3 regions of the Sphingopyxis sp. C-1 genome follow, and region 3 is predicted to be linked to each of the others. Evidence: riboswitches for the same ligand, from Rfam matches in the RefSeq annotation. Region 3 holds a riboswitch; each other region holds the start of a gene.
What was found. A riboswitch is a leader RNA that binds a small molecule or an ion and turns the genes downstream of it on or off. The one in region 3 is predicted to bind cobalamin.
Positions count from the first base shown of each region.

Region 1 (9,712 bases), 120 kb from region 3:
GTTTCCTCAACAGCTTCAATTACCCGGGCTTTGGCCTGCATGACGAGGTCGAACTGTTCCAGAAAAAGGGGTTGACCCCCGCGCAGGCGCTGGTCTCGGCAACGCGCGCGGGACCCGCGTGGTTCGGTCAGCTTGATCGCTATGGCGCGGTGAAACCCGGTATGGCGGCCGATCTGGTCCTGCTTCGCGCGAATCCGCTTGAGGATATTGCAGCAACGCGCGCGATCGATGCGGTGGTGATGCGCGGGGTCGTTCAGGACCGTCGAGCGATCGACAAGATGCTGTCCGACACGCGTGCGAAGGTCGCGGCGTGGAACGCGGCGGCCAAGCCCTAGGGAGTGATGGCGCGCGCCGCCCGCCGGCCGCGCCACACGGCCCATAAGGTGAATATCCCCATGCCGGCCCAGATGACGTTGAGGACGGCCGACGGGATCGCGCCGTTATACCCCGAATTGATGATGAATCCGCCCGCGCCCACCACGTTCATCCACTGATAGAGATAGCTGCGGCCATCGAGCCTGCCGATCGACAGCAGGACATAGGCAGCGAGGATGATTACGGCAGCGGTCCAGCCGATGACCTCGATCAGGATTTCGAGCGGACCCATCGCGTTTTCCTTTGTCAGTAAGAGCGCGCTTAGCGCAATGTCCGTTCGATAGCCTCGACGGCATCCTTGGCTTCGGAAAGCCGCATTCCCGTCAGGTCGCGCATCCGCTTGATCGCTTCGATCTTGCGGCCGCGGCGGATCATTTCGAGAATCTGGTCGTCGCTATGGACTTCGGTATGGACCTGTACGGTCACCGGTGCCGCGTCGATTTGCACGCTGCGGGGCGGGGAGGGCGCCCGCGGCGGCGGACCCGTCAGGTCGCGCGCGCCGCTGTCACGCCGCAGCGCCAGTACGAGGCCGGCGCCGCAGAGAAAGCCGAGGGCGAAGAGAAGAAGTCCGCTCATCGCCCCCGTGTATCATCAGGCCGCGAGCTTGCGCAGCACATAGTGCAGGATGCCGCCGTTCATATAATATTCGACCTCATTCGCCGTATCGATGCGGCAGAGCGTATCGAAGCTGAACGTCGACCCATCGGGGCGGGTGACGTTCACCGTGACCGTCTGGCGCGGCTTCAGGTCCGCGACGCCGGTGATGGTGAACTGGTCGTCGCCGGTCAGGCCCAGCGTCTCGCGGCTCTGGCCTTCGAGGAACTGCAGCGGCAGCACGCCCATGCCGACGAGGTTCGAACGGTGGATACGCTCGAAGCTTTCGACGATCACGGTGCGGACGCCGAGCAGGTTGGTGCCCTTTGCCGCCCAGTCGCGCGACGAGCCGGTGCCATATTCCTTGCCCGCGATAACGACGAGCGGGGTGCCGTCGGCCTTGTGACGCATCGCGGCGTCGTAGATCGGCATGACCTCCGAACCGTAGCGCGACATGCCGCCCTCGATGCCGGGGACCATTTCGTTTTTGATGCGGATGTTGGCGAAGGTGCCGCGCATCATAACGTCGTGGTGGCCGCGGCGGGCGCCGTAGCTGTTGAAGTCGGCCTTGCTAACCTGATGTTCCATAAGCCATTTTCCGGCCGGCGAGTCCGCCTTGATGCTGCCGGCAGGGCTGATGTGGTCGGTCGTGATGCTGTCGCCGAGGATCGCAAGCGGCTTGGCGTTCACGATATCCGACACCGGCGCCGGGGTCATCGTCATGCCCTCGAAATACGGCGGGTTGGCGACATAGGTCGAGCCCGCGCGCCACTGATATGTGTCCGAACCCTCGACCTCGATCTTCTGCCAATGCTCGTCGCCCTTGTAGACATGGGCATAGCGCGCCTCGAACATGTCGCGGTCGACCGCGCCCGCCACCGCCTCGGCAACTTCCAGATTGGTCGGCCAGATGTCGGCGAGGAATACGTCGTTACCCGACTGGTCCTGCCCGATCGGGGTGGTGGTGAAATCCTCGATCACCGTGCCCTTGAGCGCGTAAGCGACGACGAGCGGCGGCGAGGCGAGGAAGTTCGCGCGAACGTCGGGCGACACGCGGCCTTCGAAGTTGCGGTTGCCCGAAATCACCGCCGCGGCGACGAGGCCATTTTCGTTGATCGCCTTTGAAATCGGTTCAGCCAGCGGCCCCGAGTTGCCGATGCATGTCGTGCAGCCATAGCCGACGAGGTTGAAGCCGATATTGTCGAGATGCTTCTGCAGCCCGGCCTTGACCAGATAGTCGGTGACGACCTGCGACCCCGGGGCGAGCGAGGTTTTGACCCACGGCTTGGGCTTCAGCCCAAGCGCGTCGGCTTTCTTCGCGACCAGACCCGCGGCGACCAGCACGCCGGGGTTCGAGGTGTTGGTGCAACTCGTGATCGCGGCGATGGTGACGTCGCCGTCGCCAATGTCGAAATCCTTGCCCTCGACCGGAACGCGCGTCTGCGCCTTTTTATAGGTGTTCGCCATGTCGGCGTTGAACACATCGTCGACGTCGGGAAGCGAAACGCGGTCCTGCGGACGCTTCGGACCGGCAAGCGACGGCACGACGGTGGCAAGGTCGAGTTCGAGCGTGTCGGTGAACACGGGGTCCGCGGCACCCTCGACGATCCACAGGCCCTGTGCCTTGGCATAGGCTTCGACCAGCGCGATATTCTCGTCGCTGCGGCCGGTCAGGCGCATATAGTCGAGCGTCTTGTCGTCGACGCCGAAGAAGCCGCACGTCGCGCCATATTCGGGCGCCATATTAGCGAGCGTCGCGCGGTCGGCGAGCGACAGCGACGCGAGGCCGGGGCCGAAATATTCGACGAAACGGCCGACGACGCCCTTGGCCCGCAGCATCTGCGTCGCAGTGAGCACGAGGTCGGTCGCGGTGACGCCTTCCTTGAGCTTGCCGGTGAATTTGAAGCCGACGACTTCGGGGATGAGCATCGACACGGGCTGGCCAAGCATCGCGGCCTCAGCCTCGATCCCGCCGACGCCCCAGCCGAGCACGCCGAGGCCGTTGATCATCGTCGTATGGCTGTCGGTGCCGACGCAGGTGTCGGGATAAGCGACCGTCGTGCCGTCGGCGTCCTGGCTCGACCACACCGCCTGCGCGATATGCTCCAGATTGACCTGGTGGCAAATGCCAGTGCCCGGGGGCACCGCCTTGAAATTGTCGAGCGACTTCGAGCCCCATTTCAGGAAGTCATAGCGTTCACCGTTGCGATAATATTCGATCTCGACATTCTGTTCGAACGCCTTGGGATGACCGAATTCGTCGACCATGACCGAGTGGTCGATGACAAGGTGGACGGGGACGAGCGGGTTGATCTTGGTCGTGTCGCCGCCAAGCTTTGCGATCGCATCGCGCATCGCGGCAAGATCGACGACGCAGGGAACGCCGGTGAAATCCTGAAGCAGCACGCGCGCGGGGCGATACTGGATCTCGCGGTTCGAATGCGGGTCCTTTTGCCAGTCGACCAGCGCCTGCACGTCATCCTTTGACACGGTGAACCCGCCATCCTCGAAGCGGAGGAGGTTTTCGAGCAGTACCTTCATCGAGAAGGGCAGGCGCGAAACGTCGCCGAGCTTGGCCGCAGCCTTGTCGAGCGAATAATAAGCATAGCTTTTTCCGCCGACGTCGAGCGTCGAACGGGTTCCCAGCGTGTCGTGGCCGGTGGTGGTCATAGGATTGCAGTCCCCATGTTGGCGCGGCGGGGAATGACGGCCGATGCCCGTTCGGGAGAGCGGAGCTAAGCGGAGTCGCACGCGCAGGTTTATGTCCGCGCCGCCTTACGCCGAGGGTGGGGAAATGCAAGGGGGTGGGGGGAAGATTTGGCTCACGCGAAGGCGCGAAGACGCAAAGGAAAACCGCCGCGTTTCTACGCTCGTCACCCCGGATCAAGCCCGGGGTGACGAGGAAGGGGGGCTTAGCCGGATAGCGCCCGCACCGCCCTTGGTCGGCGGTCCGGGCCGACCGCGACGAAGATGAAGACCGCTTGCGTGACCTTGTGCGCCTCCTCGGCATGGCGGTCGCGAGCCCAGGCTTCGACCTCGACATGCATCGAGGTGCGGCCGACTTTTACAAGGCGGCCAAAGACCGAAACCTCGTCCCCAACGAAGACGGGACGGTGGAAGGACATGCCCTCCACCGAGATCGTCACCGCGCGGCCGCGCGCGTGGAGCGACGCGACCGACGAGGCGGCAAGGTCCATCTGGGCCATCAGCCAGCCACCGAAAATGTCGCCATAGACATTGGCGTTGGCGGGCATGGCAGTGACGCGGACGGCGGGCTGGCCCGCTGGCATGGCCTGATGCGCGGCATCACTTGGCAAGATAGGCCTCCTTCACCAGCGCGCGGGCGCGCATCGATTTGGCCGCGGCGACCATCGCGACCAGCGCGGGGCGCACCTCGTCCCACTTGCGCGTCTTGAGCCCGCAGTCGGGGTTCACCCAAATCTGCGCGGGCGGGACGTGCTTGGCGGCGAGCGTGAGCAGATCGGTCATCTCGCGCTCCGCCGGGATGCGGGGGCTGTGGATGTCATAGACGCCGGGGCCGACCTCGTTGGGATAGGCGTAGGAGGCGAAGGCGTCGAGCAACTCCATCTGTGAGCGTGCGGTCTCGATCGAGATGACGTCGGCGTCCATCGCGCCGATCGCGCGGATGATGTCGTTGAACTCCGAATAGCACATATGCGTGTGAATCTGCGTGTCGTCGCGCACGCCGGACGATGCGATGCGGAAGCTTTCGACCGCCCAGTCGAGGTAATGCTGCCATTCGCTGCGACGGAGGGGGAGGCCTTCGCGCAGCGCCGCCTCGTCGATCTGGATGATCGCGGCGCCGGCAGCCTCGAGGTCCTGTACCTCGTCGCGGATCGCGAGCGCGATCTGGCGGCAGCTTGTCGCGCGCGGCTGATCGTCGCGGACGAAGGACCAGTTCAGGATGGTGACGGGGCCTGTGAGCATGCCCTTCATCGGCAAGTCGGTCTGGTCCTGCGCAAAGCGCCACCAGTCGACGGTCATCGCCCGCGGGCGCGAGACGTCGCCATAGAGGATCGGTGGGCGGACGCAGCGCGAGCCATAGCTTTGCACCCAGCCGGCGCGGGTGAAGGCGAAGCCCGCGAGCTGCTCGCCGAAATATTGCACCATGTCGTTACGCTCGAACTCGCCGTGGACGAGGACGTCGAGGCCGACCTCCTCCTGCCATTTCACCGCGGCGCGCGTTTCGACGCGGAGATATTGGGCGTAAGCGGCGTCGTCGATATCGCCCTTGACGTGCGCGGCGCGCGCCTTGCGGACCTCTGCGGTCTGCGGGAAGCTGCCGATCGTCGTGGTGGGGTAGGCGGGGAGGTTCAGCCGGACCTGCTGCGCTTCGCGGCGGACGGCGAAGGGGGAGGTCCGGTGGGTGGCGCCGGCGTCGAGGGCGGCGAGGCGCTGCGCCACCTGCGCGTCGTGGATCTTGGGCGAGGTCCGGCGTGCGACCGCGGCGATGCGCGAGGCGGAGAAGGCGGCGAAGCTTGCGTCCTCGCCTTCGTTCAGCGCCTTGGCCAGCGCGGCGAGTTCCTCCACCTTCTGCGCGGCGAACGCCAGCCACTGGGCGATTTCGGGATCGAGGCCGGTTTCGAGCGCGAGGTCGACGGGGACGTGGAGGAGCGAGCATGAGGGCGCGAGGATGACGTCGCGCCTGGCCGCAAGTTCCTTGAGGCGCCAATAGAGGTCGGGGAGGTTGGCGCGCCAGATGTTGCGGCCGTCGATGACGCCGAGCGAGAGGAGGACATGCGGCTGGAGCTTCGCCAGCGCGGGGGCGAGCTGATCCGGCGCGCGGACGAGATCGAGGTGCAGGCCGTGGACGGGAAGGTCCGCGACGAGATCGAGATTGTCGCCGAGGCCGCCGAAGTAAGTGGTGAGCATCAGCTTGGGCCCGCGCGTCGCGAGCCGGGCGTAGGCGCGCTCGAAGGCGGTGCGCTGGTCGCCCGTCAGGTCGAGGACGAGGCAGGGCTCATCGATCTGGACCCAGTCGGCACCAAGCGCGGCGAGGCGAGCGAGAATCTCTGCATAGGTGTCGAGGAGCTGGGGCAGCAGGGCGAGCGGCTCGACCGCCTTGCCCTTGGCGAGCATCAGATAGCTGACGGGGCCGAGCAGGACGGGGCGCGTCGCATGGCCGAGCGCCTTGGCTTCCGCAAACTCGTCAAAGATCTTGGTCGAGGCGATGCGGAAGGTCTGGCCGGCGGTGAGTTCGGGGACGAGGAAATGATAGTTGGTGTCGAACCATTTGGTCATTTCCATCGCGGTCGTATCGCCGCCGCAGCAGGCGTTCTGCGCGCCGCGCGCCATCGCGAAATAGAGGTCAGGGTCGACGGTGTCGGCTGCCCAGTCGTAGCGCGGAGGGATAGCACCCACGAGCGCCGAGGTATCGAGCACATGGTCATAGAGCGAGAAGTCGTTCGAGGGCAGGATGTCGGCGCCGAGCGCTTTTTGCCGCGTCCAGTGGAGCGCGCGCAGCCCCGCGGCGGCGGTTTGCAGGTCGGTGAGGGAGGATTTCCCGGCCCAATAGCTTTCGAGCGCGAATTTGAGTTCACGGCGGAGGCCGATGCGGGGGAAGCCGAGAGTGGCGACGCTGACAGTCATTCTTCAAGCACCTTGCAAGGAGCAAGGCGCCGGGCAGACGCGAACGCACAGGATTCCACGCCCGCGAAGCAAGGTCGGGCGCAGCCATGCATGCGGCCTGACCGGACACCCCGCCGGAGGACGTTATCTGACGAGGCAGGTCTCCTGGCTCGCGGGTCAATGCTGCGGTCTGGCCTTCCCGGTTCCTTGCCGAACCAGTGACACGTAACGACCGCCGCTCGCCGCTTACAGTTGCGGGGGCAGCGCCGGAATTGCCCCTTTGCGAGGCGCACCGGCTTCCCGTCTTAGCTTCGCGGCGCATGACGACGCGAAGAACCTCGACAGCTTTCAGGATAGAGGCCGCTCAGTGATTGTCAACAGACATATAAAGAATTCTTTATATGATGTAGGATTATCGGTTCAGCGCCTCGTCGATCGTCGTGAAGATAGATTCGAGACTGAGCCCGAGCATCTGGAAGGCGATGATGCACGCGAGCGAGATCAGCGCGGCGATCAGCCCATATTTGATCGCGGTCGCGCCGCGTTCGTCGCAGAGGAGGTTCGATGGTCGTCGGGTCCGCATGTTTCTGTTCCCTTGTCTCTGTTCCGTTCATGGTCCCGCGCGGGGAATAGCTTGGCGGGACTGCGGCTTTTCCTGCGGAAGAGGATTAATGGCCTGATAAGCGAAGAAAATCATGGTCGGTCTGTAGGGGGCCGGTTCGTGGCCGGTGACGAAGGGCTGGCCTTCGCGACCGTCCGCTGTCAGGTTCGCGGGCGTGGTTGGATCGAGACGGGGGATGCGGATCATGCGAGGGGCGATGCCAAGGATGGTGGGAATGGCGCTGGTGGCGGGGCTGTGCGCCGGGTCGGCGGGCGCGCGCGAGGCGGGATCGGTGCTGATGCCCGAAAATGCGGAAGCGCGCGCGTTTCAGGAGGCGGTGGGCTATGCCGATGCGGTGATCGCCGGCGACACCATCTATCTGTCGGGGGTGGTCGCGGCGCCAGCGAAGGGCGAGAGCGATCTGGCGCCTGGGTATGAGCGCGCTTTCAAACATATCGCCGCGACGCTGGCGCGCGCGGGCGCGAGCTGGGACGATGTCGTCGACATCACGACCTTTCACACCGACCTTGCCGCGCATATCGACGGCTTTGCGGCGGTGAAGAACAATTATGTCAAGGCGCCCTTTCCGGCGTGGACCGCGATCGGCGTGTCGCGACTGTACGAACCGACCGCGGTCGTCGAGATCAAGGTGGTGGCGGTGCGGCGCGCGAAATAGCGCGGCGGCTCAGCCGCCATTCGCGGTAAGGCGCACGGGCTTCGGCGTATAGGAGCGCACGCGGTTGCGGCCGGTGCGCTTGGCTTCGTAGAGCGCCTGATCGGCCTCGTGCATCAGTGCGGCGAGGTTGGTGCCACCGCCGGGCGTCCCGACTGCGATGCCGAAGCTCGCGGTCGGGCAGAGGCTGGCGGGGATGCGGTCGGCGCAGGCGGCCTGAAGGCCGGTGCGCACCGCTTCGGCGAGCTGGCGCGCCGACTCGATCCCCGCGCCGGGGACGAGCAGCGCGAACTCCTCTCCGCCGATGCGGCCCGCGACCATAGCTGCGGGGCCGATCAGCCGGACATGCGCGCCGAAAGCGGCGATGATCGCGTCACCGACCGCGTGACCGTGATTGTCGTTGATGCGCTTGAAATGATCGAGGTCCGCGACGAGCAGCGCGACGGGGCGCGCTTCGTCCTGGCAGCGACGAAGCGCGGTTTCGGCCTGCGCCTCGAACCCGCGGCGGTTGAGCAGGCCCGAAAGATTGTCATAGTCGGCCTGACGGCGCAGCTCGGCGATCTGGTCGATCGCAACCGCGACCATCAGGCTGATCGCCGCGACGATCGACACCATCGCCTGCGTGAACTGGACGGTGGTCCAATAGATTGACTGCTGGAAGCCGACATAATTGTCGAAACCGCCGCGTAGCGAAAGCAGGACGACGGGTCGGACGATGAGGTTGAGCGCCGAAAAGGCGGCGACCCAGAACAGCACGCGGTCGATCAGGTGGCGCTTTTCGACCGGCCAGAGCGCGATGACGACCATGGTCGCGATGATACCCGCGCCGGTGCTGATCGTCAGGATGCGCGCGGCGATGCTCGGTCGGCCGAGAAGGAACCAGACGAAGATGGTGGTGGAGACGGCCGCGGTGATGCCCATCGCGCGCCAGGGGACGGGGAGGTCGTAGCGTTTGATGATCGCGGCGGCGAAGAGCATGCCGGTCGCGAGGAAGCCGACATTCGCGGGTAGGCGCTGCAGTTCCATCGGCAACACCGGGCCGACGTCCTGGATCAGGAAGGCGAGGGCCGAAGCCGTATAGGCGGCGGCGGCATAAGCGACGTAGCGCTCGCGGCGGTTGAGCCACAGCAGGAAAAAGGCGGTGGCGAACAGGAAGCCGATGCCCGGGTTGAGCAGCGAGATGAAAAATTGTCCGTTCACACTACCGCTTTCTGCCCCCGCCCCGATGGGTAGCAGAGACACGGATAACGAAGCGTTACTTTTCGGGGAGTTAAGTCACGGTAACCCGGTGCGGACAGGGCTCAGGCGGTGCCGCGCACGACGAGATGGACGGGGATGCGCGTGCCGCTGCGCGTATGCTCGTCGTCCTCGAGCGCCATCGCGACGAGCGCCTCGCCCGCGGCATCGAGGTCGGGCTCCAGCGTGGTGAGCGCGGGGTCGGCGAGCGTACCGGCGCGGATGCCGTCGAAGCCGATCAGCGCGACATCCTGCGGAACGCGGCGCCCCGCATCCTTGAGCCCCTGCAGCACGCCGAGCGCGAGCATGTCGGACGCGGCGAAGATCGCGTCGGTTTCGGGGTGCGCCTCCAGCAGCGCCTGCACCGCGGCTACGCCCTGCGCGTGGCGGTCGGCGGCGGCCGGCGGCTCGGCGACGATGGGGGTGAGGCCGTGCGTGCCAAGCGCGGCGGTAAAGCCGTCGCGGCGTTCGTCGAACTGGCGCTGCGGCGATTGCTGCGGCCCGACGAAGGCGATGTGGCGGCGGCCGTCGCGTACGAAATGTTCGGCGGCGAGTTGGCCGCCGATGTCGTTTTCGCTGCGCATCCAGTGGAAGGGACTGCCCGGGCTGCCCCAGCAGACGAAGTCGAGGCCGGAGGCCTGCGC
Region 1 covers NZ_BBRO01000001.1:218,016-227,727, forward strand. Annotated here, with positions in the region: gene SC1_RS00890 (amidohydrolase family protein) at 1-335, shown strand, start outside; gene SC1_RS00895 (hypothetical protein) at 332-607, opposite strand; gene SC1_RS22330 (ribosomal protein L7/L12) at 637-951, opposite strand; gene acnA (aconitate hydratase AcnA) at 967-3,639, opposite strand; gene SC1_RS00910 (acyl-CoA thioesterase) at 3,882-4,259, opposite strand; gene metE (5-methyltetrahydropteroyltriglutamate--homocysteine S-methyltransferase) at 4,276-6,579, opposite strand; cobalamin riboswitch at 6,696-6,914, opposite strand; gene SC1_RS21430 (Flp family type IVb pilin) at 6,971-7,141, opposite strand; gene SC1_RS21720 (hypothetical protein) at 7,169-7,366, opposite strand; gene SC1_RS00920 (RidA family protein) at 7,395-7,835, shown strand; gene SC1_RS00925 (GGDEF domain-containing protein) at 7,845-9,032, opposite strand; gene SC1_RS00930 (LacI family DNA-binding transcriptional regulator) at 9,134-9,712, opposite strand, start outside.
Region 1: another riboswitch for cobalamin. It lies ahead of metE (5-methyltetrahydropteroyltriglutamate--homocysteine S-methyltransferase); the one in region 3 lies ahead of SC1_RS00350 (TonB-dependent siderophore receptor).

Region 2 (9,712 bases), 1.2 Mb from region 3:
GCAGTCCGGCGCGCGTGGTCGAGGATATCCATAGCTATGGCGGGCTGGTATTCGCCGATGTCAATTCGGTCGGCTTCGCCCGCAAGGCTGCTGCCGCCGGGGTCGACGGGCTCGTCCTTGTCGCCGCGGGTGCGGGCGGCCACACCGGCGCGACGGCCGGTTTCGCCTTTGTCGAGGAGGTTCGGCAATTCTGGGATGGTCCGCTCGTGCTTGGCGGGGCGATCTCGACCGGCCAAGCCATTCGCGCGGCCGAGATTCTCGGCGCCGACTTCGCCTATCTCGGCACCTCGCTGATCGCCTGCACCGAAAGCATGGCGGTTCCGGATTACAAGGATATGATCGTCGCCGCGGGCGCCGAGGATATCGTGCCTTCGAAGGGCATCACCGGTGTGACCGCCAACTGGTTGAAATCGAGCCTGATCGCTGCGGGCTATGACCCCGCCAACATGCCCGAGGACAAGCGCCCGAACTTCTCGGACGCCCAGGATGACGCAAAGGCGTGGAAGAATGTCTGGTCCGCCGGACAAGGCGTCGGCGCGGTGCGCGGCGTCGAACCGGTCGCCGATATCGTCGACCGCCTTGTGAAAGAATATGACGCGGCCGTAGCGCGCCCGCGCTTTGCACCTGCCGAAGGAGCCATCGCATGACTGCCGAGTTAGTCGAAACGATCCAGTCGACGATCCAGCCAAACGACCACCCCTATATGAAGGGCGCTTGGCGGCCGACGTTCAACGAATGGAATGCGATTTTCGCCAATGGCGATGCCGAAGTGATCGGGACGATCCCGACCGACATCGACGGGGTCTATGTGCGCACGGGCGAAAACCAGGTCCACGAGCCGATCGGCCGCTATCACCCCTTCGACGGTGACGGGTTCATCCATTCGATCAGCTTCAAGGACGGCCGCGCAAGCTATCGCAGCCGCTTCGTACGCACCAAGGGGTTCGAAGCCGAAAAGGAAGCCGGCCGCTCGCTGTGGGCCGGGCTGATGGAGCCGCCGCATAAATCGACGCGCCACGGCTGGGGCGCGCAGGAATGGCTGAAGGATTCATCCTCGACCGACGTCGCGATCCACGCGGGCAAGATCATTTCGACCTTCTATCAGTGCGGCGAGGCCTATCGGCTCGACCCGTTCACGCTCGAACAGTTTGGCACCGAAAGCTGGGTGCCGCTCGACGGCATATCGGCGCATTGCAAGGTCGACCTCGCGACGGGCGAGCTGATGTTCTTCAACTATTCGAAGCACGCGCCATTCATGCATTATGGCGTCGTCGGGGCGGACAATAAGCTCAAACATTATATCCCCGTCCCGCTCGCGGGGCCGCGCCTGCCGCACGATATGGCGTTCACGCAAAATTACACGATCCTCAATGACATGCCGCTCTATTGGAACGAGGAGTTGCTCGAAAAGCGGCTGCATGTCGTGCAATTCCACCCCGATGAGAAGACGCGCTTCGCGATCATTCCGCGGCACGGCCAGCCCGAAGATATCCGCTGGTTCGAAGCCGAGCCGACCTACACGCTCCACTGGCTGAACGCGTGGGAGGAAGGCGACGAGATCATCCTCGACGGCTATTATCAGGAAGAGCCGATGCCCAAATCCTATCCGAACGCGCCTGATGGGCTCGAACGGATGATGGCCTATCTCGATCAGGGCCTGCTCAAGCCGCGTCTCCACCGCTGGCGTTTCAACCTCGTCACCGGCGAAACGGTCGAGGAACGGCTCGACGATCGCGATCTTGAGTTTGGCATGTTCAACCACCGCTATGCAGGCAAGCCGTACCGCTATGCCTATAGCGCGATCCCCGAGCCCGGCTGGTTCCTGTTCCGCGGGCTGGTGAAGCATGACCTCAACGCGCGGACGAGCGAATCCTATGAATTCGGACCCGGCCGCTTCGGCAGCGAAGCCCCCTTCGCGCCGCGGATCAATGCGAAGGACGAGGACGACGGCTATCTCGTCTCCTTCATCGCCGACCTCGAAACCGATCGCTCCGAATGCGTGTTGATCGACGCCAAGAATATCGCGGCGGGTCCGGTGTGCCGGATCATTCTGCCCGAGCGTATCTGTTCGGGAACGCACACGGTCTGGGCGAGCGGTGACGATATCGGCATCGGCGAAAACAGCGTGCTGGCCGCCTGAGATGATCGCAGCGGGAGAGGATAAAAGGCAGCAGCACCGCGCCAGCGGCTGGTGGGGCGACAAGAGTTTCGCCGATCTGTTTTTCGCCAACGCCGTCGCGCATCCCGACCGGCTGGCATTGGTCGATGCGCCCAATCGCGCCGATTTCGCATTCGGCGCGCCGCAGCGGCTGACCTATGCCGCGCTGGAAGCCGAGGTCGACCGGCTTGCCGGCGCGCTCGTCGCGGCGGGGATCGCGAAGGACGATGTCCTGCTCGTCCAGCTTCCGAACATCAGCGAGTTTGTCGCGCTCTATTTCGCCGCCGCACAAATTGGTGCGATCGTCAGCCCGGCGGCGGTGCAATATCGCAGCCACGAATTGAAGGCGATGATCGGAGTCGTCGAACCCAAAGCCTTTGTCTGCGCGACGACGGTCAAGGGATGCGACCATGTCGAGGTCGCGGCACCGTTACTCGGCGGCATCCGGTTGATGACTTTCGGTCCCAATCCGCCCGAGGACGCGTTCGACCTGTCGACGGCCGCAGGCGACGAAGCCGCGCTCGCGGCGCATGTCGCGGCGAACCCGGTCGATGCCGACGACATCTTCACGATCTGCTGGACGTCGGGCACTACGGGCGTGCCCAAGGGCGTCCCGCGCAGCCACAATCACTGGATCGCGGTCGCGGGCGCCGGTTATGAGGCGATGAAGGTCGGTCCGGGCGACATATTGCTCAACCCCTTCCCGCTCATCAACATGGCGAGCATCGGCGGCATTACCATGTGCTGGCTCACCAGCGCGGGCACGATGATACTCCACCACCCGTTCGACCCCGCCATCTATCTGAAACAGATCGCAACCGAGCGCCCCAGCCTGACGATCGCGCCGCCCGCGGTGCTCAACATGCTGTTGCAGAATGACGCTTTGCTCGCGTCGGTCGACCTCTCCAGCCTGCGCGTCATCGCGTCGGGATCGGCGCCGCTGGCCCCCGCAATGGTGCGCGGTTTTCAGGAAAAGCTCGGCATCATCATCGTCAATGTCTTCGGGTCGAACGAGGGGATGAGCTTCATCACCGGCGAGGGCGACATGCCCGACCCCGACAAGCGCGCGAGCCTGTTCCCGCGACGCGGCACCTATCAGCGCCCCTATGGCGAGGGCCGCGCGCCCAATATCGAAAGCCGCCTCGTCCCGCCCGGCGGCGGCGATCCGATCGAGCAGGACGGCCTCTCGGGCGAGTTGCAGATCCGCGGCCCGACCTTGTTCGAAGGCTATCACAACGCCCCCGAACGCACCGCCGAAGCCTTCACCGACGACGGCTGGTTTCGCACCGGCGACCTGTTCGAAATCGCCGAGGGCGGCGACTTCTATCGCTTCGTCGGGCGCTGCAAGGATCTGATCATCCGCGGCGGCGTGAATATTTCGCCCGAGGAAATCGACCAGCTGCTCGGCGGCCATCCGCTGCTCGCCGAAGCTTGCGTTTTCTCGCTCCCCGACGCGACGATGGGCGAGCGGATCGGCCTCGCCTATGTCCCGCGTGGCCCCGATGATGTCGGGATCGGCGAAGTCACCGACTATCTCCGCGAAAAGGATCTCGCGGTGTTCAAGCTGCCCGAGCGACTTTTCCGCTTCGACGCGCTGCCGCGCAACGTCACGAACAAAGTGATGCGCAGCGAGGTCCGCGAAATGGCGCTCGCGACTTTGGAAAAGGAAGCCTGACATGGCAAAGGACGTCTTCATTCTCGGCGGCGCGCAGAGCGATTTCGCGCGCAATATGGAACGCGAGGGCGGCGGGCTGTTCGAGTTGTTCCGCGACGTTGCCGAGGCCGCCTTCGCGGCAACGGGCATCGAACCCAAAGAGGTCGAAACCGCGCATGTCGGCAATTTCGTCGGCGAACTGTTCGCGGGTCAGGGCCAGCTCGGCGGATTCTTCGGCCATGTCCATCCCGACCTCGCGGGCGTCCCCGCGTCGCGCCACGAAGCCGCCTGCGCCTCGGGCAGCATCGCGATCCTTGCCGCGGCGGCGGAGATCGAGGCCGAGCGTTACGGCCTCGCGCTCGTGCTCGGCATCGAATTGATGCGCAACGTCCCCGGCCAGCGCGCCGCCGAATATCTGGGCGCCGCCGCATGGGCGGGCCGCGAGGCGCAGGAAGCGCGCTATCTGTGGCCGTATATGTTCGCGCGCGTCGCCGAAGAATATGACGAGCGCTTCGGGCTCGACCGCGCGCATCTGCGCGGCATTTCGGCGAATAATTTCGCCAATGCCAAGAAGAACCCGAATTCGCAGACGCGCGGCTGGGCGGTCACCGACGATCATCTCGGCGAAAATGACGAGGTCAATCCGCTGATCGAGGGCAGCTTGCGCAAGTCCGATTGCGGGCAGGTCACCGATGGCGCTGCGGCGATTTTCCTCGCATCGCGCGAGGTCGCGGAGGCTTATGCGAAACGGCGCGGTATCTCGGTCGACAGCCTGCCACGGATCAAGGGCTGGGGTCATTCAACTGCACCGCTGCTCTACTCGACCAAGGTCGCGGGTAGCCGCGGCGAGCCCTATGTCTTCCCGAGCGTTCGCAAGGCGATGATGGACGCGCTGCGTCGCGCCGAGATGCCCGACGTCTATGCGTGCGACGGGGTCGAGGTGCATGATTGCTTCTCGATCACCGAATATATGGCGATCGATCATTTCGGTATCACGCCGCCGGGTGAAAGCTGGCGCGCGATCGAGGATGGCACGATCGCGCTCGGCGGCAAGCTGCCGGTCAATCCGTCGGGCGGGCTGATCGGTCTGGGTCATCCCGTGGGCGCGACTGGGGTTCGCATGCTGCTCGATAGCTGGCGGCAAGTGACCGGCAATGCGGGCGATTATCAGGTCGAGGGCGCGCGCAACTTCGCGACCTTCAACGTCGGCGGGAGCGCGACCACCGCGGTCAGCTTCGTCGTCGGCGTCTGACGCGTTGAACGTCTATCTGTACGACGCGGTTCGCACCCCGCGCGGCAAGGCGCGACCCGACGGCGGGCTCGCGGGGCTGAGCCCGCAGGAACTGGTCCGCCAGCAGGCCGCGGCGTTGGCCGAACGCTGCGGCGACGTCGCAGCATCCCCCGATGCGTTGCTGCTCGGCTGCGTCACGCAGAGCGGCGCGCAGGGCGGGCATATCGCAATGCTGGCGAAACTGCATGCGGGACTGCCCGACACGGTCGCGGCGCACAGCATCAACAATTATTGCGCATCAGGCCTGTCGGCGATCGGCCAGGCGGTCGCCAAGGTCGCGAGCGGCGAAGCCTCGCACATCCTTGCGGGCGGGGTCGAGTCGATGAGCGGCGCGCCATTCCTCGGCGACCGCGCGGCTTTCTACACCAATGACGAGCTGCCGCCCCGCGCGCGCTTCGTGCCCCCGGTGCTCGCGGCCGACCGCCTCGCCAATGCCGAAGGCCTGACCCGCACCGATCTCGACGCCGTCGCCCTCGCCTCGCAGCAAAAGGCGGCCGCGACGGAACAGGACATAGCGCTGCAAAAATCGCGCATCGCGACCGGGCCGCTGACGGGCGAGGAATGTATCCGGCCGCAAACGACGGCCGAATCGCTTGCCGCCGCATCGCCGGCCTTTGGCGAACTGCAGCAACATTATGCAGGCGCGCTCAAAGGCGCGACCTTCGAACCGCTGCACGGCATGGCGCACGCGCCGCCGATCTGCGACGGCGCGGGGCTCGCGCTCGTCGGCGGCGAAGGGCTCGGCCCCGCGCCGCGTGCGCGCGTGATCGCCTTTGCCGAAAGCGGCGGCGATCCGGCCGCGTCGCTGACCGCGGGTTTTGCCGCGATGGACAGTGTGCTGACGCGTGCGGGGCTGGCGCTTTGCGACATCGACCGCATCGAATTCATGGAGGCCTTTGCCGTCACGATCGCCAAATTCCTGCGCGACCGCGACCCTGACCCGGCGCGCGTCAATGTCAGCGGCGGGCATCTGGCGAAGGGGCATCCGATGGGCGCGAGCGGTGCGATCCTCACCTCGACGCTGCTCGATGCGCTCGATGCATGCGGCGGCCGATACGGGCTGGTCGTGCTGACCGGCGCGATGGGCGTCGGCGCCGCGATGATCGTCGAGCGGCAATAGGCATTGCGAAAAAGCGCGGCTGCGCTATGGGCGGCGCGTGCAGGGCTTGCCCTGCGCATGATCGCGCCGGTGCCCGAAAGGGCTTAAAATGGGAACGCGGTAACGGGGTTCGTCCTGAACCCCCGAAGCCGAGGCTGTCCCTGCAACTGTAAGCGGCGAGCGCGATGCACCGTTCGGATTTCGATCCGGACAGCCACTGGGGTCAACCTGGGAAGGCGTGCATCAAGCCCTGACCCGCGAGCCAGGAGACCTGCCGGCGTGGGTCGCTCAATGCCAAGGCCCAGGGAAAGGCCGCGGCACGGAGGTTTCCGTCGAGCGACGACCAAGCGGCTGGAGCCGCTTCGGTGCCGGGGCCGCAGGCTTTACGCCACTTGCGACGCCAGCGCCGGTCGATCGCGCCCCGCGTATCGGCAGGCTCCGCCTTCGTTGTCGGCGTTCGGGGGCTTCCCATGTTGAAATTCACGACCATTTCCCTGTTGGCTTTGACGGCGGCAACGCCCGCGCTTGCCGAAACCGCCGAGAGCGAGCGCCCCGGCGACGAGATTGTCGTGACGGCGTCGGGTATCGAGCAACCGCGCGACGAAGTCGGTCAGGCGATCACGATCATCGATGCCGCCACGATCGAAAAGCGCCAGACGGTCGATGTCGTCGACCTGCTCGCCACAACACCCGGGGTTAGATTCAGCCGGACCGGCAGCACCGGCTCGGTCGCCGGCATATCGCTGCGCGGCGCCGAAACGACGCAGACTTTGGTCCTGATCGACGGCGTGAAAGTGAATGATCCCAGCGGCATCGGCGATGCCTATGATTTCGGCCACCTGCTCACCGGCAACATCAGCCGGATCGAGATACTGCGCGGTTCGAACTCGGTGGTCCATGGCAGCCAGGCAATCGGCGGCGTCGTCAGCCTGACGACCGCGACCCCGGCCGATGGCTTTGCCGCGGGCGCCTCGGCCGAATATGGATATAGCGACACGCTCAACGCCAAAGCCGACGTGTCGGGCACCGCGGGCGCAATTTCGGGCGGAATTGGCGGCGCCTATTTTCGCACCGACGGTATCTCGTCGGCCGGGGTCGGCACCGAAAAGGACGGATACAAGAATTTTGCAGGAAATGCGCGGCTGAAGATCGCGTTCAGCGATGCGCTGAGTCTCGACCTGCGCGGCTATTACATCAACTCGGACCTCGATTATGACAGCTTCTTCGGCGCCCCCGCCGACAGCCCCGACGTCGCGAAGCTCGACCAATATGTCGGCTATGCAGGGCTGAACCTCGGCCTGTTCGGCGGCCGCTTCACCAGCCGTGCGGCGGTGACCTGGCTGCGCAACGATCGCGACTATTATTTCGTCCGCGGGACAGCCCCCGATTATGGCTATTCGGGCACCAATCTCCGCTTCGAATATCAGGGTGTCGTGACGCCGGTGGATCAGGCCAAGCTGATCTTCGGATATGAGCATGAGCGCCCCGATTATGATTTCTTCGGCTTCGGATCGACCGACAGCCAGCGCGCCAACATCGACAGCGTCTATGCGCTGGGGATCGTCCAGCCCTTCACGGGCCTGTCGGTAACGGGCGGCATCCGCCACGACGACCATAGCCAGTTCGGGGGCGCGACGACGCTGGGCGCCAACGCGAATTATTCGCCCAACGACGGCGCGACGAGTTTCCGGCTGAGCTATGGCGAAGGCTTCAAGGCGCCGTCGCTCTATCAGCTTTACGACAGCTTCAGCGGCAACAGCGCGTTGCGCCCCGAACGGTCGAAAAGCTATGATTTCGGGATCGATCAGAGCCTTGCCGAGGGGCGCGCGCAGATTTCGCTGACCGCCTTTCTGCGCAACACGACCAACCAGATCAACTATGACAACGCCACCTTCACCTATGGCAATATCGATCGCACGCGCGCCAAGGGTGTCGAAGCGACGCTCGCGCTGCGGCCGGTCGACGCGCTGAACGTCACCGCGTCGTACAGCTATATCGATGCCCGCGACCGGTCGGGACGCCCGGCGTTCGACGGCAACCGCCTGCCACGTCGAGCCGCGCACGCGGTCAGCCTGTCGGCCGACTATGACTGGTCGTTCGGCCTGTCGACCGGCGCGACGCTGACCATGGTCGGCGACAGCTTCGACGATGCCGCGAACGCTGTGCGGCTCGATGGCTATGCGCTCGCGGGCATCCGCGCATCGCTGCCCGTCGGCCGGAATTTCGAGGTTTACGGCCGCGTCGATAATCTGTTCGACGCCGATTATGCGACCGCCTCGGGCTATGGCGTCTATGGGCGCGCCGCCTATGGCGGCGTACGGGCGCGCTTCTGATGAAAGCCCGCACCGACGCCGAACATGCGGCGAAGATGAAGAAGATCCAGGCGGCGCAGAACAAGAAGGTCGCGGCAAAGACGGTCGAAAAGGGGCTGGTGATCGTCCACACCGGCCCCGGCAAGGGCAAGACGTCAGCCGCGCTCGGCATGGCGATCCGCGCGATTGGGCACGACATGAAAGTCGGGGTCGTGCAATTTGTGAAGGGCGCGATGACGACGGGCGAGAAAGCGGTGTTCGATCGCTTTCCCGACCTGATCGAATTCAAGCCAATGGGCGAAGGCTTTACCTGGGACACGCAGGACCGAACGCGTGACATCGCGGTCGCGCGCGAAGCGTGGGAGGAGGTCAAGCGCATGATCGCCGACCCCTCCTATGCCATGGTGATCGCCGACGAACTCAACATCGTGCTGCGCTATGATTATCTGCCGGTGGATGAGGTGCTGGAGGCGCTGGGTGCGAAACCGCATATGACCCATGTGATCATCACCGGGCGCAATGCGCCGCAGGAACTGATCGACGCCGCCGACCTCGTCACTGAAATGGCGCAGGTAAAGCACCCGTTCCGCGAGCAGAATGTGAAGGCGCAGAAAGGGATCGAGTTCTGATGCGTCGGGAATTCGCACTTTTCCGGCGTTTTTCCGTCATTGCGAGCGGAGCGAAACAATGACGATAGGCTTTCCGATGTGATGCCCTCGCGCGCTCCCTTTGTCTTCGCTGCCCTTATCGGCGGCGCCGGGCTGCTTTGGGCCGCCTCCCCCGCCCCGCGCGCCAAGGCGCCCGCCATCCCGCAGCGCATCGTTTCGATCAATCTCTGCGCCGACCAGCTCGTGCTCGCGCTCGCGGACCGGGCACAGATCGCAGGGCTGACGAAAAACGCGACCGATATCGAAATGTCGGGCGAGGCGTCCAAGGCCAGGGGCATTCCGCTGCTCAGCAATTCGGCCGAGCAGATATTGGCGATCGAGCCCGACCTGATCGTCGGCATGCCCGCAAGCCGCAGCGCGGCGCTCCGCGCATTGCCGCGGCAGGATTATCCGTTGCTCGACCTCGCGACCGCCAACACGCTGGGTGAAATCTACACCTCGATCCGCGAGACGGCGGCGGCTGTCGGCCATCCCGAACGGGGCAGCGCGCTGATCGCGCGGATGCAGGCCGAGCTGGCCGGGCTGCCCAA
Region 2 covers NZ_BBRO01000001.1:1,250,855-1,260,566, reverse strand. Annotated here, with positions in the region: gene SC1_RS05745 (nitronate monooxygenase family protein) at 1-647, shown strand, start outside; gene SC1_RS05740 (carotenoid oxygenase family protein) at 644-2,140, shown strand; gene SC1_RS05735 (class I adenylate-forming enzyme family protein) at 2,142-3,833, shown strand; gene SC1_RS05730 (acetyl-CoA acetyltransferase) at 3,835-5,064, shown strand; gene SC1_RS05725 (acetyl-CoA C-acyltransferase) at 5,069-6,223, shown strand; cobalamin riboswitch at 6,274-6,496, shown strand; gene SC1_RS05720 (TonB-dependent siderophore receptor) at 6,673-8,535, shown strand; gene cobO (cob(I)yrinic acid a,c-diamide adenosyltransferase) at 8,535-9,143, shown strand; gene SC1_RS05710 (ABC transporter substrate-binding protein) at 9,225-9,712, shown strand, end outside.
Region 2: another riboswitch for cobalamin. It lies ahead of SC1_RS05720 (TonB-dependent siderophore receptor); the one in region 3 lies ahead of SC1_RS00350 (TonB-dependent siderophore receptor).

Region 3 (9,712 bases):
GCCTTGTCGAGCGCGGCGGTATCGCGACCGACGATCAGGCCGACGGCGTCGCGCGCGCCGGCAAGGTCACCGGCATCGATCCGTTCGCCGACCGCGCGGACATGGTCGAACAGGCTGCGCTGCGCGAGCGCGGGCCAGGCGAGGATGGCGACGCCGATCCAGCCCCAGTCGCCAAACATGCGAAGCAGCCATTGCTGGGCCGCCCAGCCAATGCCGCCCGCGACAAGCAACAGCAGGGCGAGCGTCACCACGCCGAGCATCCGCCGCGCGGCGGAGCTGCTTTCCGGGCGATTCCAGTGGGCCTCGCATCGGTCGATGATGCGCGCGAACAGCCCGACCGGATGGCCGATACGGCGATAGAGCGCGCCCGGCCAGCCGAACGCGGCGTCGAGTGCGAGCGCGGTGAGCGCGACCGGATCAGCCATCGGCCAGAGCGGCTTCGAGCCGGGTGAGCGCGCTTGCGTCGGCGGGCAGGCCGATCCGCAGCCAGCGCGGCCGGTCGGAAAAGGGGCGGGTCAGGATCGCGCACCGCGCCAGCCGCTGGAACAGCGCGTGCGCATTCTCGGCCTCGATCAGACGAAAGAGCGGGCAGGCGCCGACGGGCTGAAACCCGTGTTGTGCCAGCATCGCGTCAAGCGCTGCTGCCTCTTCTGGCAGGCGCTGCCGCGCCGCCGCGATCCAATCGGCATCGGCATAGGCGGCGGTGCCAATCGCGATCGCCGCCGCCGATAGCGGCCATGCGCCCAGCCGATCGCGCAGTGCCGCGACGATGGCTTGCGGTGCGACCACAAAGCCGAGCCGCACCCCCGCGAGCCCGAAGAATTTGCCGAACGAGCGAAAGACGATCAACTTTTCCGCGTCATCGACCGACCGCGCGACGTTGACCAATGGATCGACGTCGGCAAAGGCCTCGTCGACCAGCAGCCAGCCGTTCCGACCGTCGAGCAACGCGCGTACCCGGTCGGCGTCTATCGTACGTCCATCGGGGTTATTGGGATTGGCGAGGATCAGGTTGCCGGCCGAATTTTGCGCCGCCGTGCCGTCGATTGCCATACTGCCCGCGATCATGTCGCCATGGGTACGATAGCCTGGGGCGACATGCTGCGCGGGGCCGCCGATCAGCGACCCGACCAGCCGCAGCCCGATTTCAGTGCCCGGCACCGCGCAGATATGCTGTGCGGCCACTCCGAAATAACTGGCGGCGACCGCTTCCAGCCGTGCCAGCGCGGGCGGGTCGGGCAGCCGCTGCCAGTCGAATGTCATTTCGGCGGCGCCGGGCCATGGTCGTGGGTTGATTCCGGTCGACAGATCGATCCAGTCGCCGTCGCCGAAATGGCGTTTGGCGGTTTCAAGGCCGCCGCCGTGCCATGTCCACGCGCCGGTCATGCGACGTGCGCCAGCAGTAGCGCGGCGGCTAGGAGCGTGCTTTCGCCGATCTCGATCCCGGCGCCATGGCCATCGCCCGAAATGCCGCCGATCCTGCGTATCAGCCACCATCCCCAAAGCAGGAAAACGAGCGGCGCGGTCAACAGCGAGGGTGATATCCACACGGCAGCAACGAAAGCCAGGCTCCAGATCAGGAAATCCACCGGGCGCACCGCATCGCGAAAGCGCGACCCCAGTCCGGCGTGCAGGTCGGGCAGCGCGCGCGACCAGATGAGCGGTCCGATCCGCGCCGCGAACGGAACCAGCGCGATCGCGGCCAATGCGCCGTGGTCGAGCAGCGCGTGAAGCAGCACCAGCTTGGCAATCAGTTGCAGCGCAATGGCGACGACCGCGAAACTGCCGACATGCGGGTCGCCGAGCACCGCGATCAACCGCGCGCGATCCTTGTGCGCCGCGCCGCTCGCATCGGCGATGTCGCCGAGCCCGTCGAGATGCAGCGCGCCAGTGACCGCGACCCAGACGATCAGCGCAGCGAGCGCGCCCGTCCACGGATCGATCCGCGCCCCCGCCCATCCGGCGCCCGCGACAAACGCCCCGACGATCAGCCCGACCGCAGGAAACCAGCGCATCGACGCCGCGAACTCGTCGCTCGACACGGAAATACGGGGTGTCGGCAGCCGCGTCAGAAACTGGATCGCGACGATCAGCCCTTTCATGGGTAGAGCCCCGCGATCTGCGCGCTCGTGGGCTCGCCCGGCCAGACGCGCAGCGAAAGCAGCGCCGCATAAGACAGCTCGAACGCCCAAAGCTGGCGCTGATCAAACCCGCACAGACTATGCAACGCGGCGCGCATCGATCCGCCATGCGCAACGACCAAAGTCGGGACGGGCGCAAGATCGGCGATCGCCGCCGACACTCGCGCGATCAATGCCGACCAGCGTTCTCCCCCCGGCGGCGGATGCCCATCGGGATCGTTCCAGAAGCGGCCGAGCGCATCGGTATCGACCTCGCGCGCCGCCTTGCCGTCCCACTCGCCGAAATCGAGTTCGCGCCAGCGTGCATCGACCGTCAGCGGCAAGCCCACGACCTCGGCGATCGCGGCCCCCGCATCGCGGCTGCGGCGCAGGTCCGACGCGACAAGCCGTTCGATGCCAAGGTCGGAAGCCTGCGCGACACACGCGGCGATGCCTTCGGCGGTCGATGCGCCATCGGTGCGTCCCATCAGCAGGCCCGCCTGTTCGGGCGCACCGTGGCGCAGCAGATGGAGCGCGAAGGTCGTCACAGCGACGCCGAAACCGCCGCTTCGGCAAAGGTGGCCATCTGGTCGTGAGCGGCGAGTGCGCTGCGGATGATATTCGCCGCCACCGCCGCGCCGCTGCCCTCGCCCAGCCGCATGTCGAGCGTCAGTAGCGGATCGAGGTCGAGCAGGCTGAGCAGGCGCTTGTGCCCCGGCTCGGCTGAGCAATGCCCCGCGATGCAATGCGCGGTAATCGCGGGATTCTCGGCGGCAAGCGGCGCAATCGCCGACGAACAGATAAAGCCGTCGAGCAGCACCGGTATGCCAAGCTGCCGCGCACGCAGCACCGCACCCGCAATCGCCGCAGTCTCGCGCCCGCCGACGCGCCGCAGCGTCTCGAACGCCGAGCGCGGCGCGGCGGCGTGACAGGCGAGCGCACGGTCGATCACCTCGACCTTGCGCGCGACGCCATGGCCGTCGACGCCGGTGCCCGGACCGACCCAACCGCCGACGCTGCCCGCGAAGCTGCGCGCGCACAGCGCCGCCGCGGCGGTCGAATTGCCGATGCCCATCTCGCCGAGAACCAGCAGGTCGAGGTCGGCGTCGACCACGGCGGCCCCGCGGTTCAGCGCGTCGAGGCAATCGGTTTCGCTCATTGCGGCTTCTATGGTGAAGTCGGCGGTCGGCCGGTCGAGGTCGAGCGCGACGACGGTCAATTCGAGGCCCGCTGCTTCGGACAGGGCGTTGATCGCCGCGCCGCCGCTTGCGAAATTGGCCACCATCTGCGCGGTTACGCCCGGCGGAAAGGCGCTGACGCCGTGGACCGTTACGCCATGGTTCCCTGCGAAGATCGCGGCGCGCGCGCTGGCGATTCGCGGACGCGCCTTGCCCTGCCAGCCGGCGAAGAAGATCGCGAGTTCCTCGAGCCGCCCGAGCGATCCGGCGGGTTTGGTGAGTTCGCCCTGCCGCACGCGGGCGTCGCTCGCCGCGTCGGCGTCCGGGTCACGCAGGTCGGTGAGTGCGGCCTCGAAAGCCTGAACAGAAGCAAAGCTGGTCATTCGGCGACAAATCCTGGCGGCGGGGTACGGGTGATGAAATGGCCTTTGACGCCTTCGGGCCACAGCGAAAAGGGGACGCCGCCATGCTCGCTAGCGGCATAATGAACCGCATAATCGAGGATCGCACGGGCAGATTCCGCATCGCCCTGAAACCGCCCGAGGACATAGCCGACCTTGTCGGGCGCGCGCAGATGGACGGTGCAATGATCCTGGCACGCGAACAGGCACGCCATTTCCTGCACGGCGATGCCGGCATAGCGCGGCTCGTCCTGCTTGAGACGCCGGAGCGCCTCGACGAGCCGCGCGCCACCGCGCATGCCTGTCGCGTCATCCCGGGACTCGCGGCTGTGGCGGCAGGTGTTGCACACCACCACCGCCGGGCCGGGATCGACGCGCGTCAGCATTATGCCGCCGCAGGGTGCGGAGGCGCCGGAACCCCCACCGCGACCAGCGCGCGATAGAGGGCATAGAGCCCGATCAGGATCGCGCCATTGCGCACGAACTGTTCGGCGAGCAGGTCGGGCGCCATTGCGGTGTGCAGCCCGCCAAGGACAAGCGCCCAGCAAAGAATGATCGCCTTGAACGCGGTGAACCCCGCCGCATAGGCGAGGCTGAGCCGCGCCGCGACCGAGCGATATTCCAGCGCCTGTAACGCCGCATAGCTTGCAAGCGCCGACCCGACCGCCGCCGTGCCCAGCCCGGCGCCCCACGCCAAGGTGCTTCCGTCGCGCGGATAGCCGAGCAGGAAGAAGCCGACGAGCTGGCTGACCGCCCACGCCATGACCATCAGCGCCAGCCCGTCGCGGCGGCGCAGATGCACCGCCGCGAGCGCCGCGAGCGACGGAAAGGGAGTGGCGCAACCGAGCGCCAGCGTCGTTATGCTGCTCGCGGCGGTGAGCAACGACACCCACAGCGTCGATGCGCTCCGGTCCGACAGCGCCGCCATCAGAAGCGTCCCCTGATGCCGGCGTAGATGCTGCGGCCGAGCGAGCCATAGCGGAACGCCGTCATATATTGCTCGTCGAAGACATTTTCAGCGCGCGCGAACAACTTCACATTGTCGGCAAGCGCATATTCGGCGCGCAGGTCGACGAGCGTATAATCGTCGAGCCGCTGTGCATTGCTTGCATTGTCATAGCTCTTGCCCGACCAGCGCACCGCCGCGCCAAGCTCGAGCCCGAAGTCGAAGCCATAGCTGGCCGATGCGTTCGCCGTCTGACGCGGGCGGCGCGGCAGCCATTTACCGAAATTTGCGGTGCCCACCGACCGGTCCTCGGCAACGATCCAGCTATAATTGCCGTCGAGCTTCAGCCCGCCGAGCGTCAGCGCAGCAGTGGCTTCGACGCCATGCGCTTCGCTGCGCGCAACGTTCGAATAATATCCGAAACGCCGCGTCGTCGGATCACCAGGCACGAAGCACATCGGGTTGGTCGTTGTTGACGAACAGCTATTATAGATGATCTGATTCTTCGTTCTGCGGTCGAACCAGGCCCCGCCGACGACCAGCTTCTGATCGAACAGATGCTGCTCGATGCCGGCTTCCCAGCCACGCGCCTCTTCGGGGTCGAGCGCGACATTCCCATACTCGCTGAACTGCTGATAGAGCGACGGCGCCTTGAACCCTTCGCCATAGCTTGCGCGCAGCACGGTGCCGGTCGAGAGCCGCCAAACCCCGCCAGCGGCGAACAACGTCTGGCCGCCAAAGCTGTCGTGATCGTCGTAGCGGACGCCGCCGTTGAGCGTCAGCCCGTCGAGCGGTTCGACGCTGAGCTGGCCGTAGACGCTCGTCAATTCGGCCTTGCCGCGCGCAAAAGCCGGGACCGGCGTCGCGAGCGAGGCGGCGGGCGATCGGCTGCGGAAATCCGACCGTTCATTCTCGACTCCGAAGATCGCACTGATGCGGTCGGTGAAATCGAAACTGCCCTGATATTCCCAGCGCTTGTTCTTGCCGTCGGCCTCAAAGCTTTGCGGCCGCGCGCGGTCGGGGTTGAAATTGTCGCGGTTGGTATCGGTGTAGGCGTAAGCAACGCGGTTGCGGAATCGCCCGCCGATAAGGTCGAAATTGAGCCCCGCGTAACCGACGAACTCCTTGTTCAGCCCATAATCATTGCTGTCGACATTGAAGCCGTCGAATTCGACCCGGCCGCTCGAATAATAGCCGCGCACCTCGGCGCTGACATTGTCGGCGAGCGCGAGTTCGGCGCGGCCGGAGAGATTGGTGTTGCGATAGCCATCGCGCTCGACACCGCCGAACGCCTTGGCATGCGAAGAGATCCCGTCGGTCGTGAAGCGCTGGCCGCCGATGCGCCAGCTCAAGGGACCGGTGCGCCCGCCGACCGCGGCGCGCGCACTCACGGTCTGTCGCGATCCTGCTTCCAGGTCGAAGCTGCCTTCGAGTTCCTTCTCGGGCGAAGCCGTCACGACGTTGACGACGCCGCCGATCGCCTGGCTGCCCCACAGGATCGACTGCGGCCCGCGGAGCACTTCGATCCGCGAAATATCGCCAGCGAGCAGATTGGTGAAATTGAAGCCGCCGCCGGTCGACGACGGATCGTTGAGCTTCACCCCGTCGATCACGACGACACTATGGTCGGATTCGGCGCCGCGGATGCGCAGCGAGGTGGACGTGCCATAACCGCCGTTGCGCGAGATGCTGATCCCCGGCGTGCGGAGCAGCAGTTCGGTAACGCCGATATCTTGCGCGCGGTCGATTGCCGCCTTGTCGAGCACGGCGACCGAAGCGGGTATCTCGTCCAGCGTCAGCGGTGCACGCGTCGCGGTGACGATGATGCTGTCGCCGTCGGCGGCGACGGCATGCGCGGTGGACGCGTCTTCGGCGGAGGCGGCGGACGACGCCGCGACGGCGGCAAGGCAGATCGAACTTCGGAAAACAAATTTCAACATTGGGTACCCCATCGACAAGGCCGCCCATGCGCACGGTCGATGCGGTTGTCCTTGGGACGCACGACATCGCCCGCGCCCATGCGCAGCCAGCTTTGTCGTCATGCGGGTTCACCCCCGTCCGCCCGGCACACCCTGTCCGCGCGAAAGACGACGGCGACGGGCAGGTCTCCTGGCTTGCGGGTCAGCGCCGGTCGGCCGCCTTCTCGGAACCGGGGTCCCAATGGCGCGTGGCCGATGGCTCGCCGCGTACAGTTGCAGGGGCAGCCGGGGTTTTCCCGTTCCCTCTTAGTCCCCGTCGCCGGGGAACCTGTCGCTTGCCGCCGCCGTTAGCCGCATTTCCGGGCCGTGGTCAATTGCTGCGATGCAGCAGGCTCGCGATCAGAAGAGTCCGGGCAATTCACGCTGTGCCGCGCTCGGCCGGTCGGGGCTCAGCATTTCGGGCTCGGCCATGATCGCGGCGCTGCGGCGCTGCGCCGCCGCGCCGGCGCTCGCGTCGGCGATGCGCGCTGTACAGGCGGTGCCCGACAGAAAGCCTATGGCGGCGCGGATCGACGCCTCGCGCGGGTCGCCGAGCGGGACACTCAGATCGTCGTTCGCGGCGCAACTGTTGGCGATCTTGGGCGCGAGCCCGTCATAATAGTCGCTCTGTCCGGTGGCGTTACCCGTTGCAAAGGCGACGACGCGCATGCGGTCGTCGCATTCGGCCTTGTCGAGCGCGATCTGGCCGACGGGCTTGCCATAGGTGTTGCTGCCGACGAGCGTCATATTGGTGCCGAGCCAGGGCAGCATCGAATTGATCACCAGCTCGCTCGCCGATGCCGTCGACCCAGAACCGATGAAGGCGATGCGCGTCGGCGCGATCGACTGGCTCACCGGGGTAAAGCGATGCTCGTCATTCTCCGCCGATTTGCTGGAACGAAAACGGGTTTGCGAGAAAATCTGTCCGGCGCGCCCCGCGCCCATCAGGTCGCCCATCAGATTGGCGGTCGAAACGAGTCCGCCGCCGTTATAGCGGAAATCGACGATGATGTCGGTCACGCCGCGTGCGCGAAAATCGGCAAAGGCCGCCTTTAGCTGGTCGTCCGCGGACGAGATAAAGGTGCGCAGGTTGATATAGCCGTAGCTGCGACCGCCCTCGGTGATGATCTTTGCACCATAGCGGTCGGAAACCGGGTCGAGCGAATAGTCGGCTTTCGTCACGGTGACATCGCGCGTGCCGCTGGCGTCGGTGATGCGCAGCACGCGGCTGACCCCGGGGTCGTTGGGGCCTAGCGCATCGGTCAGCCCCGCGGTGCCTTCGGCGTTCACGATGCTGGCGACGGTACGCAGATTGGCGTTGGTCGTGCCGATGGCGACGATCGCCGCCCCACGGTCGATCCCGGCGGCAAAGGCGGGAGCGCCTTCATAGGCTTCGGCAATGGCAATGCGCTGGTTCACCGCGTCATAGGCCAGGCGAATGCCGAAACCGGCGCTCGATCCGCTGGCGTAGAAGGCATTCTCCTCGGCGATCGAGGTGATGTAGGTGAAGAAGCGGTCCTTGTTCAGCGCGCGCGCGGGCGCGACGAGCGCGTCGATATAGGATTGGACATTGCTGTAACTCGCCGCGCTGACGCTCGCGACGTCGCTCGGGAACAGATACCATTCATCGATCACCGCCTTGGCAAAGGCCTGACGCGATGCAAGCCCGCAAGTGGGAGTCGGCGTGGGAGTCGGGGTCGGCGGGACCGTCACGGGGCCGCCGCTGCCCAGGCTTCCGTCGCCCCCGCCGCCGCACGATGCAAGCATCAGCGCGGCTAGTGTCACAGCCGCGATCGACCGTGCCGATTTGCTCATCGAAACTCTCCCCCGGTTCGACTCATTGTCCGATTATTCCGTGTCCGCGTTGCTGCTCCGGCCCTTAAAGCCCTGCGCGATGACATAAAGCTCGGGCGACCCCTTGCGGCTCGCCGGCGGTTTGGCGTGCTTTACCGTCGTGAAATTCTGTTTGAGGATCGTCAGCAATTCGCGGTCGGCGCCGCCTGCAAAGACTTTCGCGACAAATGCGCCACCGGGCTGCAGATTCTGCACCGCGAAATCGGCGGCGGTTTCGGCAAGGCCGATGGTACGCAGATGGTCGGTCTGCGGATGGCCGACGGTATTTGCCGCCATGTCTGAAATCACGAGGTCGGGGGCGCTGCCCAGCGCTTCGATCAGCGCGTCCGGCGCCGCATCGTCCATGAAATCCATCTCGAGGATGGCAACGCCCTCGATCGGTTCGCAGTGGAGCAGGTCGATCCCCGCAACGCGCGCGCGTGGGTTCGCCTTGCGCACGACCTGCGACCAGCCGCCGGGCGTGATGCCAAGGTCGACGACCGCGCGAGATTTCTTGAGAAAGCCGAATTTTTCGTCGAGTTCGATCAGCTTGTAAGCGGCGCGCGAACGATAGCCCTCGGCCTGCGCGCGGCGCACATAGGGATCGTTGAGCTGGCGCTGCAACCAGCGCGTCGACGAGACGCTGCGCTTGCGCGCGGTTTTGACGCGCACATGCAGGCCGCCGCGGCCGCTGCCGCCTTTTCCGCTCGCACCGCTCATTTGCGATACTCGCGCCGGGTGACCGGGATGTCGCGGCCTTGCATCGCAAGGCAGCGCAAAATTCCCTCGCGGATGCCGCGATCGGCGACGCCCACGCGCGCGGCGGGCCACAGGTCGATGATGCTTTCAAGAATTGCGCAGCCCGCAACGACCAGATCGGCGCGCTCGCGGCCGATGCATGCGATTTCGGCACGGTCGGCGATGCTGGCGTCGGCCAGGCGGCGGCTGATGTCGCGCATTGCATCCGAGGGGACGACCAGTCCGTCGACCGCGCGCCGATCGTAACGCGGCAGGTCGAGGAAAACGCTGGCAAGCGTCGTCACCGTGCCGCTGGTGCCGAGCAGGCGCAGCGGCTGGCCCGCGAAACGTTCGGCGCGATCGGCAAAGGCGGAAAAGGCGCTCCGCGTCACTTCGCGCATATGCGCATAAGCGGCTTGCCGCCCGGCAAGGCTGTCTTCGGGCAGCGGGGCATGTTCGGTGAGTGACACGACGCCCCACGGCACGCTGATCCAGTCGTGGATCTTCACGTCATGGTCCGACACGTCAACGTGCATCA
Region 3 covers NZ_BBRO01000001.1:98,142-107,853, forward strand. Annotated here, with positions in the region: gene cbiB (adenosylcobinamide-phosphate synthase CbiB) at 1-425, opposite strand, end outside; gene SC1_RS00320 (threonine-phosphate decarboxylase) at 418-1,386, opposite strand; gene SC1_RS00325 (adenosylcobinamide-GDP ribazoletransferase) at 1,383-2,102, opposite strand; gene SC1_RS00330 (histidine phosphatase family protein) at 2,099-2,668, opposite strand; gene cobT (nicotinate-nucleotide--dimethylbenzimidazole phosphoribosyltransferase) at 2,665-3,681, opposite strand; gene SC1_RS00340 (DUF1636 domain-containing protein) at 3,678-4,085, opposite strand; gene SC1_RS00345 (hypothetical protein) at 4,085-4,627, opposite strand; gene SC1_RS00350 (TonB-dependent siderophore receptor) at 4,627-6,585, opposite strand; cobalamin riboswitch at 6,727-6,911, opposite strand; gene SC1_RS00355 (S41 family peptidase) at 6,964-8,418, opposite strand; gene SC1_RS00360 (RlmE family RNA methyltransferase) at 8,452-9,156, opposite strand; gene SC1_RS00365 (Ppx/GppA phosphatase family protein) at 9,153-9,712, opposite strand, start outside.